DNA from 3 places in the Vibrio syngnathi genome. Region 2 is predicted to be linked to each of the others. Evidence: predicted binding sites of a transcription regulator. Region 2 holds the regulator's gene; each other region holds the start of a gene.

Region 1 (5,913 bases), 1.3 Mb from region 2:
GTTGCGCACTGTTCATTACAGTTAAACCGCATTCATTTCTCACTGAATAAGGCACAGCCCTATATGAAAACTACTAATGAAGCTGTCAGACTCGATAAATGGTTGTGGGCAGCGCGTTTTTACAAAACCCGATCTATTGCTCGCAACATGGTCGATGGTGGCAAAGTCCACTATAATGGTCAGCGCAGCAAACCCAGCAAAATCGTAGAACTTGGGGCAGTGATTACTCTGCGCCAAGGTAATGAAGAAAAGACGGTCACCATAGAGAAAATATCCGCACACCGTGGCGGGGCGCCGGTCGCTCAAACACTCTATGAAGAAACCACCGAAAGCTTGGCAAAAAGAGAAGAGTTTGCACAACAGCGCAAGCTTAATGCTCATAGCCCAGCACCAGAACGTCGCCCAGATAAAAAGCAACGTCGTGACATCATCAAGTTCAAGACTCAATAAGCTAGAAGGAATAGCCAAATGGCAGACCCAATGTCTACAAGTAATGTTTTAAATCGCTACCTATTTGAAGACCTATCGGTACGTGGTGAATTGGTACAGATGGACGAAGCGTACCAACAGATTATTTCTAGCAAGGAATACCCAGCGCCAGTACAAAAGTTGTTGGGTGAGCTACTGGTTTCAACGACGCTACTCACGGCGACGCTAAAGTTTGAAGGCTCTATCACGATGCAACTGCAAGGTGATGGCCCTGTATCTCTGGCTGTTATCAATGGCGATAACGATCAGAAGATTCGTGGCGTTGCTCGCTTTGACGGTGACATTGCCGACGACGCTGGCCTACACGACCTTATGGGTAAAGGCCACCTAGTGATCACTATCGATCCTAAGAAAGGTGAGCGTTACCAAGGTATCGTTGGTCTTGAAGGTGACACTTTAGCTGAAGTACTTGAAGGTTACTTCGCAAACTCTGAACAACTAAAGACACGTCTATGGTTGCGCACGGGCGAGCATGAAGGCAAAGCACACGCTGCGGGTATGTTGCTACAGGTGATGCCAGACGGCACAGGTACTCCTGACGACTTCGAGCACCTAGAGCAACTAACAGACACCGTTAAAAACGAAGAGCTATTCACTCTAGAAGCAAACGAACTGCTTTACCGTTTGTACAACCAAGAGAAAGTACAACTGTTCACACCACAACCGGTTGAATTCTTCTGTGGTTGTTCACGTGACCGAAGCGGTGCCGCTATCATTACTGTCGCTCAAGAAGAGATCTACGACATTCTTAGCACTGAAGGCAGCGTTGCTCTTCACTGCGATTACTGTGGCACAAACTACTCGTTCGACAAGAATGATGTTGATGCTCTGTATGCAGAAGCGGCAGATAAAGGCAGCAATACGGTTCATTAATTTACGGCGTACCAAAAACACGTAATTTACCCCAAAAAGGTCAGCACTACGCTGGCCTTTTTTGTGATCAAAATATCGCAAACTCCGTAACATCTCGTAATAAAATCACCTCTTAATTTTAATCAATTAATAATGTTCTCTCCTCTAGCGCAAAGGTTTGCGTACAGGATAGACTAGTCAGGCCAATATGTGATGAGGCGCTTAAAACCCCATGGTTAATATGGATATTTTTTGAGCTATATCCCTGTTTCCCCCGAGCCTCGTTGCTAGCATGGTGAGCAGATAACAATAAAAAATTAATACAAAATCCCTACAAAATATCCTACAAGGAGCACCTATGACCGTTATGGAACATACTAAGGCTGCACAAATTGATCTAACTAAGCACGGACTGACTGGCGTTACTGAAGTTCTTCGTAATCCTAGCTACGAGCAGTTATTCGTTGAAGAAACACTGCCAGGTTTGGAAGGCTACGAAAAAGGCGTAGTAACGGAACTAGGCGCCGTTGCGGTTGACACTGGTATCTTTACTGGCCGCTCACCAAAAGATAAGTACATTGTTAAAGATGACACAACACGCGATACCATGTGGTGGTCAGATCAAGGCAAAAATGACAACAAACCGATTACAACTGAAGTATGGAATGAGCTAAAAGAGCTTGTAACAACTCAGCTGTCTGGCAAGCGTCTGTTTGTCATTGACGGTTATTGTGGTGCTAACCCAGATACGCGCTTAAGCGTACGTATTATTACTGAAGTAGCGTGGCAAGCGCACTTCGTTAAGAACATGTTCATTCGTCCAACTGACGAAGAGCTAGCAACGTTCGAACCTGATTTCGTGGTCATGAACGGTGCTAAAACAACTAACCCTAACTGGGAAAAGCAGGGTCTAAACTCTGAAAACTTCGTTGCTTTCAACCTAACAGAGCGCGTTCAAATCATCGGTGGTACTTGGTACGGCGGTGAGATGAAAAAAGGTATGTTCGCAATGATGAACTACCTGCTTCCTCTGCAAGGCATTGCGTCAATGCACTGTAGTGCAAACGTCGGCGAGAAAGGCGATGTAGCCATCTTCTTCGGCCTGTCTGGTACAGGTAAAACAACCCTATCAACGGATCCTAAGCGTGAGCTAATCGGTGATGATGAGCACGGTTGGGACGACGACGGTATCTTCAACTTTGAAGGCGGTTGTTACGCGAAGACCATTCGCCTGTCTAAAGAAGCAGAACCTGAAATCTACAATGCAATCCGTCGTGATGCACTGCTAGAAAACGTAACGGTTCGTGGTGATGGTTCTATCGATTTTGATGACGGTTCAAAAACAGAAAACACTCGTGTTTCTTACCCGATTCACCACATCGACAACATTGTTAAGCCAGTATCAAAAGCAGGTCATGCTCAAAAGGTTATCTTCCTGACTGCTGATGCATTTGGTGTGCTACCACCTGTTTCTAAACTGACTCCAGAGCAAACGAAGTACCACTTCCTATCTGGCTTCACTGCGAAACTAGCGGGCACTGAGCGTGGCATCACTGAGCCAACACCAACGTTCTCTGCGGCATTTGGGGCGGCATTCTTAACTCTTCACCCAACTCAGTACGCTGAAGTGCTTGTGAAGCGTATGGAAGCAGCTGGCGCTGAAGCTTACCTTGTGAACACAGGTTGGAATGGCACAGGCAAACGTATCTCAATCCAAGATACTCGTGGCATCATCGACGCTATCCTAGATGGCTCAATCGACCAAGCTGAGACTAAGGTTATCCCTATGTTTAACCTAGAAGTACCGCTAGCGTTGCACGATGTTGACCCTGCGATCCTTGACCCACGCGACACGTACACTGACCCACTACAATGGGAAAGCAAAGCGAAAGATCTAGCAGAGCGCTTCATCAACAACTTTGATAAGTACACAGACAACGCTGAAGGTAAGTCACTGGTTGCGGCAGGTCCTCAACTGGACTAATCCAACATCTGCTCGGGCTTAACCAAAAGCGAACGCCCAATTTAAAGTGATATTTTTGTAGCAAGCCCCTCTTTTGAGGGGCTTTTTTGTTGCTGCTTGTCCCTTTTTGTTCCACTCTGTTTTGAGACGATTGAAATTTAAGGTTTTCAGGGAATGAAAAAGGTATTCATGGTGTTCGGCATTGCGCTGGCTATCGCCGTTGCAACTATCGCAGCATTGCTATTAAGCCTGCAGACTCAATACCGTGCGGATGTTACTAACTTTTTTATCAAACATGCGATTGAACAACCTGTGCTCATTGAAGATATTGAGTACCAGACGCCTTATCACATTACCTTAATGGGCATTACCCAAAGCCAACCTGAAAAACAAACACCGCTGTATATCGACAAGATTGACCTTTGGTTCAGCTCCAGCTCGATTACGGAGGCCAAACTGGTCTTTGAATCCGTTTTGATCAGCGGCCTGCAGTTAGCAGCCGACGACCTAGAAACGCTCACCTCTTTATTTACCCAGCCAAGCATTAAGATCCACCAGCTGGCCATCAACAATCTCGACTTTTCAACGCCAGAATTTAACGCGCGAGGCATCGACCTCCAGATCTCCGATCCAACGTGGGATGACAACATCGCATTACTGCCCTATGGCAAAACCCAACTCTCAGCCTCACAGTTGTATTGGCAAGGCGAAGCCTTCGATAACCTGTTGATTGACCTGGATCTAAAGCCGAGTGACAGCACCCTTTATGGTGCTTCGTTTGACTGGCGTGGCGCCAAGATTTCCGGACAAGCAGAGCAGTATCAGCAAGGTTGGTCGCTCGTGAATGTGACCATCGATGGCTTACGACTCAATCAGAAACAGACCCAAAGCCTCCTAAGCAAAGAGTGGGATGTAGCAGGTATTCAGATCAATCACATCAACAGCTTAGATATTCTGCGCAGCGACGTGGAATGGCAATATGGTCACCTCGCAGCTTTTGATGCCTCACTAGAAAATGTCCAACTGCCTTTTGAGCTATGGAAACAACAGAAAGCCATTTTCTCTCTGCAAGCAGAGGGAGTGACCATTGATGATGACATGTTCATCGAGCCAAGTATCAAGCTCAATTTAGATACGAACCAGATTCTGATTGAAGATTTCTATACTCAATTCCTACAAGGCACTGTTCAACTTAATGGCGAAGTCACCCCTAACAGCATTCAATTAGCGCAGCTCGACCTGCAAGGCATAAAGTGGATTACGGAAAGCCAAGATAGCCCTCCACCCGCCACTCGCTTGATACCTTGGCTCACGCAGCTCCAGAATGTCGAAATTAGCCGAATTAACATAGAACGCAGCCAACTTATTCAACTCGCACAAAAGCCTTACTGGCAGGTCTCAGGATTACATATCGAGGGGGATCAAGTTCAACTTCTACAAGATAGAAAGCTAGGTCTGTGGCAAGGAAAGCTGATGGCCAGCGCGAATGATGCCAGCTACCAAAACATTATTAGCGCTCAACCAGTGGTTGAGATGAATAGCGAGCAAGGAAAATGGACGCTGACACGCCTGTTTATGCCACTAAAGCATGGCTATGTTGAAGCCAATGCGACACTCGATTTTAACCAAATCAGCAAGCCGTGGAGCATAGATATTTCTGCCGATGGGTTACCCATTGCGCCCATGCTTCAGCAACTTGAATTACCGCTCGACGCAACCGGTTATGGCGAGTTTGAACTTCAAGCTGCGGGTTTATACGGTGATTCACTGATGCTCGGCTATTCCACAACAGGTCAACTCACTGGTAGCGTTCGCCAAGGTGTGATGACCTTTAATGACAAGCTTTCTGAAACCTCGACTGATAACGTGTTTGAAATCCCAGAGCTCAATGCGAATTTTGACCGTGGACGCTTCACACTCGAACCTGTGCACATTATTGGTGCATCGGCAGCGGAGCAAGGCGAACAAAGGGTTCAAACGTTAAATGGCGAAATGTCTGGAGAGCTCGACTTGCTCAAAATCGAGCAACACACCCTCTCAATTACCCTTTCCGACCCGTGCCACCAAATATCAGGAAAGCTCACCCAAACTGAGTATTCTGAGATTAACGACTGCCAACAAAAAAGCGCTACTCCACAGGAGTAGCGCTTTCCGTCAATATCTCACCAAATCAACAGAATGTTAGGTGTTAGCTATTCGCTCACATTAGAATCTGTCGAGAGTATCTTTTTATAGTCAGGGATCAGCATGTAGGTTCCCGTAAACTCAACCGCTTCCACATCGCCACTGTTAATGGTCACATGAATGATGATGCGAGCTTTTCTGCCAGACGCGAGGCGATCTAAATCGCCACTGATCCCATCCAATGACGTAGATGCGACTGGGTTTTGCTCGACTGGGTGACGATAACGAATATTACTGTCTGCCAGTACGATATCACCGGTCAGCCCACGTTCTTTCATCAGTAGCCAAGTCATTCCCCAACCCGTTAGAGTCGCCAAGGTAAAAGCTGAGCCAGCAAACATGGTGTTATGAGGGTTAAGGTTGGGATTCAATTGAGCGCTACACTCAAACTGATAACCCGTGTATTGGTTAATCTTGATGCCCAT
Region 2 (5,913 bases):
TAAGAAGAGAGCGCAACCAACAGTTCATATTCCGCTTTGGTCAATTTCACCGGCTCGTTATTCTTACTTAATGCACGGCGAGGTATATCAAACGTCCACTCACCAAAACGAACCACAGATTCGTCTCCTGCTTCTTCTACCGCAACCGCTGCTGTCTTACGAGCCGCCGAAATGCGCCACAAGAGGTTTTTAACTCGAACCAACAACTCGCGAAGTTCGAAAGGTTTAGTAACGTAATCATCAGCGCCCATTTCAAGGCCAACGATCTTGTCAATGCTATCCGTGCGTCCAGTAACTAAAATTATGCCAATGTCTGATTGACTGCGTAATTCGCGAGTTAGCATCAATCCATCTTCGCCTGGCAAGTTGATGTCTAACATAATGAGGTCAACGTTATTTTCTTCTAACATTTTTCTCATTTGAGCACCGCTTTCAGCTTCGCTCACTGTGTAACCTTCATTCTGGAAATATCCAACCAGTTTACTGCGGGTTACCACATCATCTTCTACGACTAATACGTGATAGCTCATCTACACCACTTTTCTTATTTAATAGTTTCATTGACCATTCTATTCATAACTCGTAACAATTCTAGTACTACAGAAGATAAAAGCCAGAAACATGATTTTTTTTTGATACAAGACAATCTTAAACCTTGCTATTTGTCGCCCATCGCAATTCAATATAGGCATTACTACTAACGAGTAACTTTGCGTTTCGCAAATAACCTTGTTATTCAGCCTTGGTGTGCCTATACCCAAATCACTCGACGATGCTAGGTATACACACACCACAAGACTAAATCAGGATCTAAGAAATGAAAGATACGAAAGCATTCAACGAACAACGAGCAGAAATATACTGGTGGCTATCAAGCTTGTTCGCTAAAGAGCTCACTCAAGAAGAACTCGATCACTACCACTCTGTTGAAATTCGTTCTTTCCTAACTGGTTTAGGCGAAAATGAAACACTAAAGCCGGCAATTGATAGCTTAGTGGATGCGCTAAACCGTCTACAAACACGTGAAGATGCTCAATTAGAATTGTCTGCTGACTTCTGTGACTTATTCTTAAAGACTGATAAACATGGCGCACTTCCTTACGCTTCTATGTATATCGGCCAGACTGGCCTTTTGAACGATAAGCCAGCAAAAGATATGGAAGAGATCATGGCTAAACACAACTTGGTGGTTAACCAAGACCTGAAAGAGCCAGCTGACCACATTGCTATCGAACTCGATTTCCTAGGTAATCTCATCATTCGTTCGAACGAAACTGAACTTGAAGAAGAACTAGAGAAATCCTTCGCTGTTCAACAGCAATTTATCGAACAACAACTTCTTACTTGGGTACCAAAGTTCAACGTTAAATGTCATGACGTTGACGAATTCGGTTTCTACGCTTCAGTCTCATCTCTGCTACTTGCATTCTGCAAATTGGACACCCAATACCTCGCTGGTGAATAAGCTTATTGGATGACTCGTTAAATAAATTCAGAAGAATGTGACAATTCACCCGGATTTCCGGGTGAATTTTATTGCGAGTAATTTCTAGTCAGTCTAAAATTGTGACCGCAAACGATAAAATATGAAACATTCACGAAATGCTATGCTTATTATAGTTTTGAGCATTTCGGTGTTAAGACAAGCCGCTCAATAGCGGTTTTTTGTTTTTTAGCACTTTAGTACCCAAAGAGCCCTACAAATTTAAGCTCTTAGTTAGGTAGCTTAACGGCTACTTCATTCCGTACTTTGGGAAAGTAGCTTCTAATAGGATAAAACCATGGCCACTATAAAAGATGTCGCTCGCTTAGCAGGCGTATCAACAACAACCGTTTCTCACGTAATCAACAAAACTCGCTTTGTTGCAGAAGCGACGCAAGAAAAAGTAAATAAAGCCGTAGACGAACTGAACTATGCACCAAGTGCCGTTGCTCGTAGTTTGAAGTGCAATACAACCCGCACTATCGGCATGCTAGTTACTCAATCAACTAACCTATTCTTCTCTGAAGTTATCGATGGTGTTGAAAGCTACTGCTACCGTCAAGGTTACACTTTGATCCTGTGTAATACGGGCGGTATCTATGAGAAGCAACGTGACTACATTCGAATGCTTGCAGAGAAACGTGTAGATGGCATCTTAGTTATGTGTTCTGACCTAACTGAAGAACTGAGAGGCATGTTAGACCGTCACGCTGACATCCCTAAAGTAATTATGGATTGGGGCCCTGAGAGTTCTCAAGCAGATAAGATCATCGACAACTCTGAGGAAGGTGGTTACCTAGCGACCAAGTACCTCATTGAGCACGGTCACTCCAAGATTGCTTGTTTAAGTGGCCACTTAGACAAAGCGGCATGTGTTGAACGCATCGCGGGTTACAAACGCGCACTCAACGAAGCGAAGATTACTGCCGATGAAAATATGATCATCGAAGGCAACTTTGAATGTGACACAGCTGTGATTGCTGCTGACCAAATCATTGAGATGGAAGATCGCCCTACCGCTGTATTCTGTTTTAACGACACGATGGCATTAGGACTGATGAGCCGATTGCAAGAAAAAGGCATTCGTATTCCTGAAGATATCTCAGTGATCGGTTACGACAACATAGAATTGGCTGAATACTTCTCTCCACCGTTAACGACGGTTCACCAACCTAAGCGCCGTGTTGGTAAAAATGCATTCGAAATACTACTAGAGCGTATAAAAGACAAAGACCACGAAAAACGCGTCTTCGAAATGCACCCTGAAATTGTTGAACGAAGTACAGTTAAAACGTTAAATTAATTGATGTAATGAGTTTAGTTTAATCAAGCGCACCTTTAGGTGCGTTTTTTTTCTCAACAAACAAAATGCACTTGCATGCATAATTCGAAGATCATTAATTGAAGCAATATCACATTTTCAAGTAAGAAGTGTGAGCCTAATTCAACAAAAACTTTATTCTAATAACCCAGTCACGCACAGGGCAAACCACTTGAAAAAGTGGGACGCAAAGCTTCCGGCCTAAACCACTCGTTGGTATGGTAGCGGGGTTACCGATGGCAAAATGCAGTAACTGCTAATACTTTAGTAATTTACAGCCTATTGACAATTTAATTGCAACATTTTGCTAATCTCTCGGACCTGCTTATTTGGTGGCGTAGTTCAAATACACCGAGATAAATAACATGGATAAACCGATACTAAAGGACTCAATGAAATTATTTGAGCCCCTAGGAAAAATTAAGTCACGCTCAATGTTTGGTGGATTCGGGCTTTTTGCTGATGACACAATGTTTGCCCTGGTTGTGAATGACCAGTTGCATATACGATCTGACAAATGCACAACGCAACAATTCGAACAACAAGGATTTCAACCATACGTCTACAAAAAACGTGGTTTTCCTGTCGTTACTAAATATTTCGCTTTACCTGAAGGCTTATGGCAAGACCAAGAGAAAATCTTGCAGCTTGCGACTACGTCTCTAGGTTTTGCTAAAGAAGAGAAAGCTGAACAATCTTCTGCTAAACCAACTCGACTCAAAGATCTGCCTAACCTTCGACTCGCCACCGAGCGGATGTTGAAAAAGGCAGGGATCGATTCTGTAGAACGTTTATATGAATCTGGCTCTGTAAACGCATTTAACGCCATCAAAGAATCGCATGCGTCTTCTGTCAGTATTGAACTGTTATGGGCGCTAGAAGGCGCGATCAATGGTACACATTGGTCTGTTATACCGCAGCAACGTCGTGAAGAGCTTATCAATCACGTCAATTAACATTGTCAGTGCAAACTATCTAGATAATTAAGCCGCATTTTTGCGGCTTTTTTTATATCTGGTGAAAGTTATTCTATGCTTTGCCTGTCTATCTATACTAATGGTATACATTGAAAAACTAATGGTATGCATTGAAAATTTAGAGGAAGTATCAATGAGTAAAAAAATGATATTGGGTATTGTGTTGGTCATAACCATCGTCTTGTTAGGCGTCAATTTCGGCCAGTACTTAACGCTTGAAAATGCGAAAGCCCAACAAGCTGTTTTGAATGACTACATCGAGAGCAATTTCATTGCCGCTGCCGCTATCTACTTTGTCGCTTATGTCATGATTACGGCTTTCTCAATTCCTGGCGCTGCCGTTGTTACGCTGTTAGGCGCTGCGCTGTTTGGTTTCTGGAACAGTTTACTACTGGTGTCCTTTGCAAGTGCCATTGGTGCAACCCTCGCCTTCTTAAGTAGCCGTTACTTGTTACGTGACTGGATCCAAACCAAGTTTGGTGACAAGTTAGCCACCATCAATAAAGGCGTTGAAAAAGATGGCGCATTTTACTTGTTTTCTCTGCGTCTAATTCCCGTGTTCCCATTCTTCCTTATTAATCTGTTGATGGGTCTAACACCGATGTCGGTTAGTCGTTACTACATTACAAGTCAAATCGGGATGTTGCCGGGTACTGCCGTTTTCTTGAATGCCGGAACTCAACTCGCAGAAATTGATTCACTTTCGGGTATCGTGTCTCCCTCAGTACTGTTGTCATTTGCCTTACTGGGTGTGTTCCCAATTATTGCCAAATGGTTGATGAATAAATTTCGCTCAGCACCTGTCGCTGAGTAACGAATATAACTAAATAACTTATATAGCTAAATAATGCATGCAGCCAAATAAGGTTCTATTTCAATGAAAATCTTCAGTGCATCGAATCCGACAGAAGCTCATATCATCTGTGGATTGTTAGAAAGTGAGAATATTGCGTGTGAAGTCCGTGGTGAGGGTTTGTTTGGTTTAAAAGGGGAAATCCCATTTACTGAAGATACAGACCCTTACGTATGGTTATATGAGCCAGAGCTCGCTAACAAAGCCCGTACGATCGTCAATGACTACCAAAAACAGCAAGATTCGATCATCTATGAAGAGTGGCGTTGTGGTGAGTGTCATGAAATCAATGAAGCACAATTCGGGTCTTGTTGGCAGTGCGGTGCTGCATCACCAGAATAAAAACATAACGAACGATACTCCTCCCTCAAAATAAAAACGGGAAGCTATTATTAGCTTCCCGTTTTTATTTCAATTCTATTCAAGTATGTTCTGATCAAGGATCTAGAGAATCACTGAATTTGCTTTTGAATAAACGCGATAGAGCGTTGGTTGAACTCTTCAGGGTTTTCTACATTACACACATGTCCGCAATTCGCTATTTCCACTAACTCACTCGACTCGTGCGCTGCAACCATCTCTTTTACGGGCTTGATGAACATGTAGTCACGTTCTCCCATCAAATAAAGGGTTGGGATCGGCAACTCTCTATCTTTGAAGTACTTCATAAGAGGGTTTACATCAGCAGTTAGGATAAACCAGCGTTTAAATTCTTTTTGGCACAGCTTTTTAGCTTCGCGGATAAATAGGTGACGTGATTCTTTCTGACTTTTTTGCGGCATCACAACATAAGCAAAAAGGCTATATAACCACATATAAGGAATGATGTGCTTACTCAAGTTTCCTAATTTGATTAAGACTTGAGAACGAGTGTTAAGTTTAGTAACGGCACCACCAAGCACCATCGAACGTACTCGGCTTGCCGCCAATTCAGCCACGTTGCGAACGATAATCGTACCCAAAGACATGCCTACAAAGTGTGCGGATCGGATTTTTAGATGATCTAACACTTTAAGTATATCGAGCGTTACTGATTTGAACGTATAACGGTTCGAAATCAGATCTTTAAGTATATTGTCTGATTTACCATGCCCTCTCAAGTCAATGAGAAGCAAGTTGAAATGCTGTTTATAGGCTTTGATCTGCTTAAACCAAATGGAGGAACTGCCTCCGGCGCCATGCACAAACACAACCCACTCATCGCTCGTAGGGTGAGTAAATGTTTTATGAAATAATAAACTCTCAGACATACCTATCGCTTAATTTATTTATGGAGCTA
Region 3 (5,913 bases), 130 kb from region 2:
AACTCAAGCCGTTAAAAAGATAACTAAATCATAGAGCCACTTTACAATGCTTCAGCGTATTGATAAAAACCATCAATAGGACTTATTGTTGTCTTTCGTAATTCATGCGTTTGACAGAAGTACATGATGGAGAAATACGTTGAAAAAAATCACACTAGCCTTAGCACTCACTGTTGCTCTAACGGGCTGTCAAGCGACACAGCGCCAAAACGCTACAACCGGCGAATCTGAAACTAACTCCGCAACTCAAGGCGCTTTAATCGGTGCTATTGCAGGTGCCGTTGCTGGTGTTGCTACGGGCGACGACTCTAAAGACCGTCGTAAACGTGCGCTCATCGGTGCTGCAGGTGGCGCCGCTGTTGGCGGTGGTATCGGTTACTACTTTGACCAACAAGAAGCTGCACTTCGTGAAGAACTCATAAACTCAGGCGTTCAAGTAGAGCGTGTTGGTGAGAACCAACTTCTACTTCGCCTAGAGAACGGCATTGGCTTCGATTCTGGTTCTTACGCTTTAGAGTCAAGTATCCACAAAACACTTCGCGGCGTTGCGCGTATCTTAGTTGAATACCCAGACACTAGCCTAGTAATCGAAGGTCACACAGACAGCACAGGCAGCGAGTCTTCTAACCAAGTACTTTCTGAGCGTCGTGCTGAATCGGTTCGTGCATTCTTGATCTCTCAAGACGTTGCTGCAGGCCGTGCTATTGCTCGTGGTAACGGTGAACGTTACCCTCTATGTGACAACAACACCTCTCAAGGTCGTGCTTGTAACCGTCGCGTAGAAATTCAAATCTTGCCACTTAAGTAGCACGATTAAAGCCCAGCTCGTCTTTATCTATTGAATTAACCTCTATATAGTTGCTTACCGTCGTGTTGCTTGTTCAAAGTAATACGACTAACAAACATAAATGTATTCATACTGAACTATCGACTCTGGGCTTTTTTACGAGACTTATCTATTGTTTATCCTATCCAACTTTCTGTCATTATCACTTCTTAGAACTCTATTTTTCACCCTCATCTTTTCTACAATACAGTTCTCTACTGCACACATCGTTCATGCAGAAAGCAACGTTGCATTCTCGATAGAATCTCAACCTCAAGATCCAGTTTCTCAATACCAACTAGCTCAAGCTTATGAATCAGGTAATGATGTCCCTTTGAGCACCAGCGATGCATTTTATTGGTACTCGCAATCCGCAGAAAACGGCAATGCCAATGCGCAGTTTAGGCTGGGTGAATGGTACTTGGCAGGATCAGATGTAGAACAAAGCAATAAGCTTGCTTTGGAATGGTTTATTAAATCAGCCTTGCAAGGTAACCCGCGCGCGCCTATCGAAGTCGCAAAGCTCTACGAATCCTCACTAGAGAAAAAACTCCTAAAACCATTGGATGAAGCACAGTTATGGTATGAAGCGGCCCTAAAAAACAATCCAAAAGCCGAAGATGGCTATAACCGTATTCTGGAAGCGCAATTCAACCAGCAACGTGCCAAGCAGATCTCTTCGATTGAGAAGCTCAATGACAACGTCATTGCTGAAAGCAGCACGAATCAGAAGCTATCTAATCCAGAGCGAGCAAGTAGCTCCCCTTCTTCTCTGCCCCCTAGATATCAGGCAACACGTTCTAACCTAACGTATTCAGACTATCTGATTGGCGCAGCCTTGGCCGTGTTGATTTCAATTGTCAGCATTATCATGACTCTGGTGATATCAAAAAGAAGACACGCTCTAAAGTCGGGGGAATTAGGGCAACAAAAGCAGACACTTGAAGCACAGCTTAGCTCGAAGGACTTCACTATTAAGCAGCAAAAACGTCAGCTACACACCATGTTCCATGAGTTAAAAAAACAGAAAAATGACAACAGTCTGAACAATTTACAAGTAGCCTGCGCTCTATTTGGCTATACACCGAGTTCAATTCCGAATCAAAAAAGCATTAAAATTCGATATAAACAGCTATCCAAAATCTACCACCCCGATGGTTACGGATGTGACGAAGAGATGAAACGTTTGAACAATTCGCTAAAAACCATCCTTAAAAGTGTTACAAAAACGTAAACCAATGCGCTAACTAGATTTCCATAGTCACAAATGTATCGATTTTATTAGTGTTGCAATCGATCCCCCTCTCAAAAACGAGTAACAAACTATTAACTAATGAGTCTTTCTTGTGTCATAATTTGCGCCGAAAATACACCTGACTTAAACAGGTGAGGAGAGAATATGTTCACAGTAGAAGGCGTTTGTGATTGGTGCAAAAAGCCAAGCCTAGTTAAAAAGCACGATTACCTAGATGGTAAGTGTCATCATGCATGTAAAGAGTGCAATGATATGGCAACCATTGATGTTCGCCTGTTCAATATTGGTGAAATGGAAATGAGAGCAAAAATCTCCCAAGCGACATTGAGATAAGCAACACCGTGAAATATAAGAAAGCGCCTAAGGCGCTTTTTTTGTGCCTGTGGTTTTAGATCTTCTACCTTCTACACAGGTGTATACAGTACTTTTCTGTAAAAACCACTGTGTATACCTGTATAAAGCTCACATTCCTTCAACTTATGAGACAAAACAACAAATTCATTAAAATTTAATTTTTATAATATTTTCAATTACTTAAATAAAATCCACCGCCCTAACCAAGCAAGATCGTCCAATAATCCCTCAAAAAACGCTTGATCTTATAAGCAACAAAAACTACTGTATACACATACAGCATGTATATAAGGACAGCAAAATGATTCCAGCTCACGTTAAAGCACAACACTCTAGCCCGCTAACTCACTGCGCATTTACATCCGTCTCTCGTGAAACAAAAAGTTCAAACGAAGAAGCGTTGTTTGCCAAAATGGCGTTGCTGTCCAATCAACATCAATGGTTACTGTTTACAGCTCAAACACCAAGACCATCAGCTAAACAGCTGCAGCAACATAATGTTTGCTGTGATCGTGTTATCCACATGAAAGCCTCTAATCAAATGACAGAAGTAGAAACCGTCGAGAAAGCTATTCGCTCTAAGAATGCGAGCGCGATTGTTGCGAGTGCTTCGATTGATCAATTCAGTCAGCAATACCTAAGAACATTAGGACTGCGCTTTCAGTGTGAAGTCTTCTTTATTGATGCCAATTCAGAGCGTATTCACTAGACCGCCTTGCTTAATATCATGTTGGCTTAATAACATTGTTGGCTCATAAACATAGCCCATAAACATAGCTTAATCTTTTAGCTAACAAACTGAAGTTAACTTAACAGAATAGCTCCAAAACACAGTTCAAATATACTGCCTTCCCCTGCCCTACAATTCGCCAATTTTTTAGCGATTAGTTAGGCGGGGGTTTTTAATTGAACAATATATTTAGCAATCGTTTGCTTTTCCTCTGGAAGCAAATAGTAGATTGGGTATAATGCCCGTCTAATCATGTGCACACCGCACTTCTCTGTATGACGTTTGATAAAAGATAGGAATGTCTAAATGAGCCTTGCTGATCAAGTTCTTGCCGTAAATGATGACCTACCAATCCGTACTGATAAACCTGTCCACAGTGGCAAGGTTCGCTCAGTCTACTGGTTAACTGAAGAAGATAGCCAACGACTAATTAAAGAGAAAGGCTACGATGTAGCACCAGATGCGCCTTTAGCAATCATGGTGATCAGTGACCGTATCTCTGCGTTTGATTGTATCTGGCGTGGTGAAGGTAATCTTAAAGGTGTTCCAGGTAAGGGAGCGGCTCTGAATGCTATCTCTAACCACTGGTTCAAATTGTTTAAAGACAACGGCCTCGCTGACAGTCATATTCTTGATATCCCTCACCCGTTCGTATGGATTGTACAAAAAGCTCGCCCAGTCATGATCGAAGCGATTTGTCGTCAATACATCACAGGTTCAATGTGGCGTGCGTACGCGAATGGCGAACGTGAGTTCTGTGGTATCGAGATGCCAGAAGGCCTTGAGAAAGACAAGAAATTGCCTGAGCTACTGATCACACCTTCAACAAAAGGGATTTTGAAAGGTATTCCTGGCGTTCCAGAAGCTGACGATGTGAACATCACGCGTCACAACATCGAACACAACTTCGCAGCATTCAACTTTACTCAAGCAAGTGACATTGCGCATTACGAGAAGCTGCTAAAAGAAGGCTTCAACGTAATCAGCCAAGCGCTAGCAAAAGTCGATCAAACCTTTGTTGATACGAAGTTTGAATTCGGCTACGTCAACGATGCTCAAGGCAAAGAAAAGCTTATCTACATGGATGAAGTCGGTACCCCAGATTCATCTCGCATTTGGGACACTAAGGAATACAACAACGGCAACATCGTTGAGAATTCAAAAGAAGGTTTCCGCCAGTTCTTGCTTAACTACTTCCCTGATGCTGATATTCTTTTGAACAAAGAACGTATGCCAGAGCGTGAAGCGTTAGCTCGTGACAATGAACTTCCATTGGATTCATTGATGTCTCTATCGCGTACTTATCTTGATATCGCGGCAAAAATTACAGGTGCGGAAATCGTACTGAGTGAGAATCCGAAGCAAGAGATCATCGATGTATTGCGTGCCAACTACGGCCTAGTCGACTGATTGATTGCATTCTAGAAAGTTAGAAAGCTTCTAAACACAAGTTTCAGATACTAAAAGGGCCTCATCATTATTGAGGCCCTTTTTACGTGTACGATTTTTAATATTCTTTGAGCTCGCTTCTAAGCCTAAGCTCTAAGCTCTAAGCTATATGTTTTAAGCTCTAAGCTCTATGTTTTAAGCTCTAAGCTCTAAGCTCTAAGCTCTAAGCTATATGTTTTAAGCTCTAAGCTCTAAGCTCTATGTTTTAAGCTCTAAGCTCTAAGCTCTAAGCTCTAAGCTCTAAGCTCTAAGCTCTAAGCTCTAAGCTCTAAGCTCTAAGCTCTAAGCTCTAAGCTCTAAGCTCTAAGCAATACTGAAAGATCACAGCTTGATAGTAAACTCTTCTCCAGTATTCTCGGCAATCACCAAATGACTGCGCGATTCAATATACTCGATCTGCTCTTCTTCAAGAGAATATGGCATAGCAACTTTGAGTTCATTGATCCCCTCTAGCTTGGCTAGCTTGAGTAAGGTAACAATGTTTGATTCATCACTTTTACGCGTCGACATCGACTTCAATGCCATCTGCCATAAACGATCTTCAGGGCTTGCGAGCTCTTTAATGCTATCTCGCCAGACGGTACTAAATACTGGCGCAATCGTGGTTAGTGCTTCCAGAAAAGTCCATTTTTTACTGCATGAGGCGCCAAGAAATGTTGTGTAATCAAACTCTACACGCGTCTCTGTCTGTTTATCCATGATGTCCCCCGACACTTTGACAACACAATATACTCAATATCTATCAACTCTTTCTTTATAGCAATAGGATATAGAAGAATAGTCTTTTATGACCTTTTGATTGGTTAAAAAGGCATATAAAAATCAAACTTGTAACAAAATAAGTACTGAAAAAACATATATGCACCTATTTGATTAATATTTTAGAGATAAAACTAATCCATCTATTTGATATCAATTATCCGACTCGCTTTTTTGTACTGAATACGCCAGCCAGACCATGTCGGGAGCTCCCAACGTTTTGGCGATAACTTTCGGCTACCCGATTGATAGTGAACGTAAATCAGCTTTCGTGCGGGCAAGTATTCTACATCGAGTTGCAAGTCGGCAAGGCTCAATGCAAACGGGTACTTTTCCGAAAACTCTGAATAGAGCCAAGTCGGGATACCATCAAATGGAATATCAGCATGGTCGAACATTTCCAATTCGCTCACATCAGTGACACCTAACACTTCAAGCTGCTCTATTAACCATAGCTCAAAGTTAATGTTCTCAATTTCTGGTGTGTATTGGGTTTGTTCATCGAGACCGAGTTTCACATACAGCTGCCAATGTTTGATT

What was found. Region 2 encodes PurR, which represses purine synthesis genes. Its sites were predicted from a motif close to TNANGNAAACGTTTNCNTNA; they were not measured.
Region 1: pckA (phosphoenolpyruvate carboxykinase (ATP)) is a predicted target of PurR. The motif match lies at 1,508-1,527, and genes of this name have one in related genera.
Region 3: K08M4_RS05985 (phosphoribosylaminoimidazolesuccinocarboxamide synthase) is a predicted target of PurR. The motif match lies at 3,354-3,373, and genes of this name have one in related genera.

Annotation. Positions count from the first base shown of each region.
Region 1 is NZ_CP017916.1:3,138,090-3,144,002, forward strand. It holds gene hslR (ribosome-associated heat shock protein Hsp15) at 64-450, shown strand; gene hslO (Hsp33 family molecular chaperone HslO) at 469-1,362, shown strand; gene pckA (phosphoenolpyruvate carboxykinase (ATP)) at 1,700-3,325, shown strand; gene K08M4_RS14270 (AsmA family protein) at 3,479-5,449, shown strand; gene K08M4_RS14275 (bifunctional GNAT family N-acetyltransferase/hotdog fold thioesterase) at 5,497-5,913, opposite strand, start outside.
Region 2 is NZ_CP017916.1:1,139,888-1,145,800, reverse strand. It holds gene torR (two-component system response regulator TorR) at 1-530, opposite strand, end outside; gene torD (molecular chaperone TorD) at 818-1,465, shown strand; gene purR (HTH-type transcriptional repressor PurR) at 1,782-2,786, shown strand; cyclic di-GMP riboswitch class I at 2,957-3,042, shown strand; gene K08M4_RS05435 (TfoX/Sxy family DNA transformation protein) at 3,170-3,760, shown strand; gene K08M4_RS05430 (TVP38/TMEM64 family protein) at 3,915-4,595, shown strand; gene K08M4_RS05425 (putative signal transducing protein) at 4,659-4,976, shown strand; gene K08M4_RS05420 (alpha/beta fold hydrolase) at 5,087-5,884, opposite strand.
Region 3 is NZ_CP017916.1:1,268,374-1,274,286, reverse strand. It holds gene K08M4_RS06010 (DUF2786 domain-containing protein) at 1-34, shown strand, start outside; gene K08M4_RS06005 (YiaD family glycine zipper/OmpA-like lipoprotein) at 140-808, shown strand; gene K08M4_RS06000 (tetratricopeptide repeat protein) at 960-2,060, shown strand; gene K08M4_RS05995 (hypothetical protein) at 2,226-2,414, shown strand; gene K08M4_RS05990 (SulA-like leucine-rich domain-containing protein) at 2,737-3,144, shown strand; gene K08M4_RS05985 (phosphoribosylaminoimidazolesuccinocarboxamide synthase) at 3,472-4,575, shown strand; gene K08M4_RS05980 (hypothetical protein) at 4,936-5,313, opposite strand; gene K08M4_RS05975 (helicase-related protein) at 5,517-5,913, opposite strand, start outside.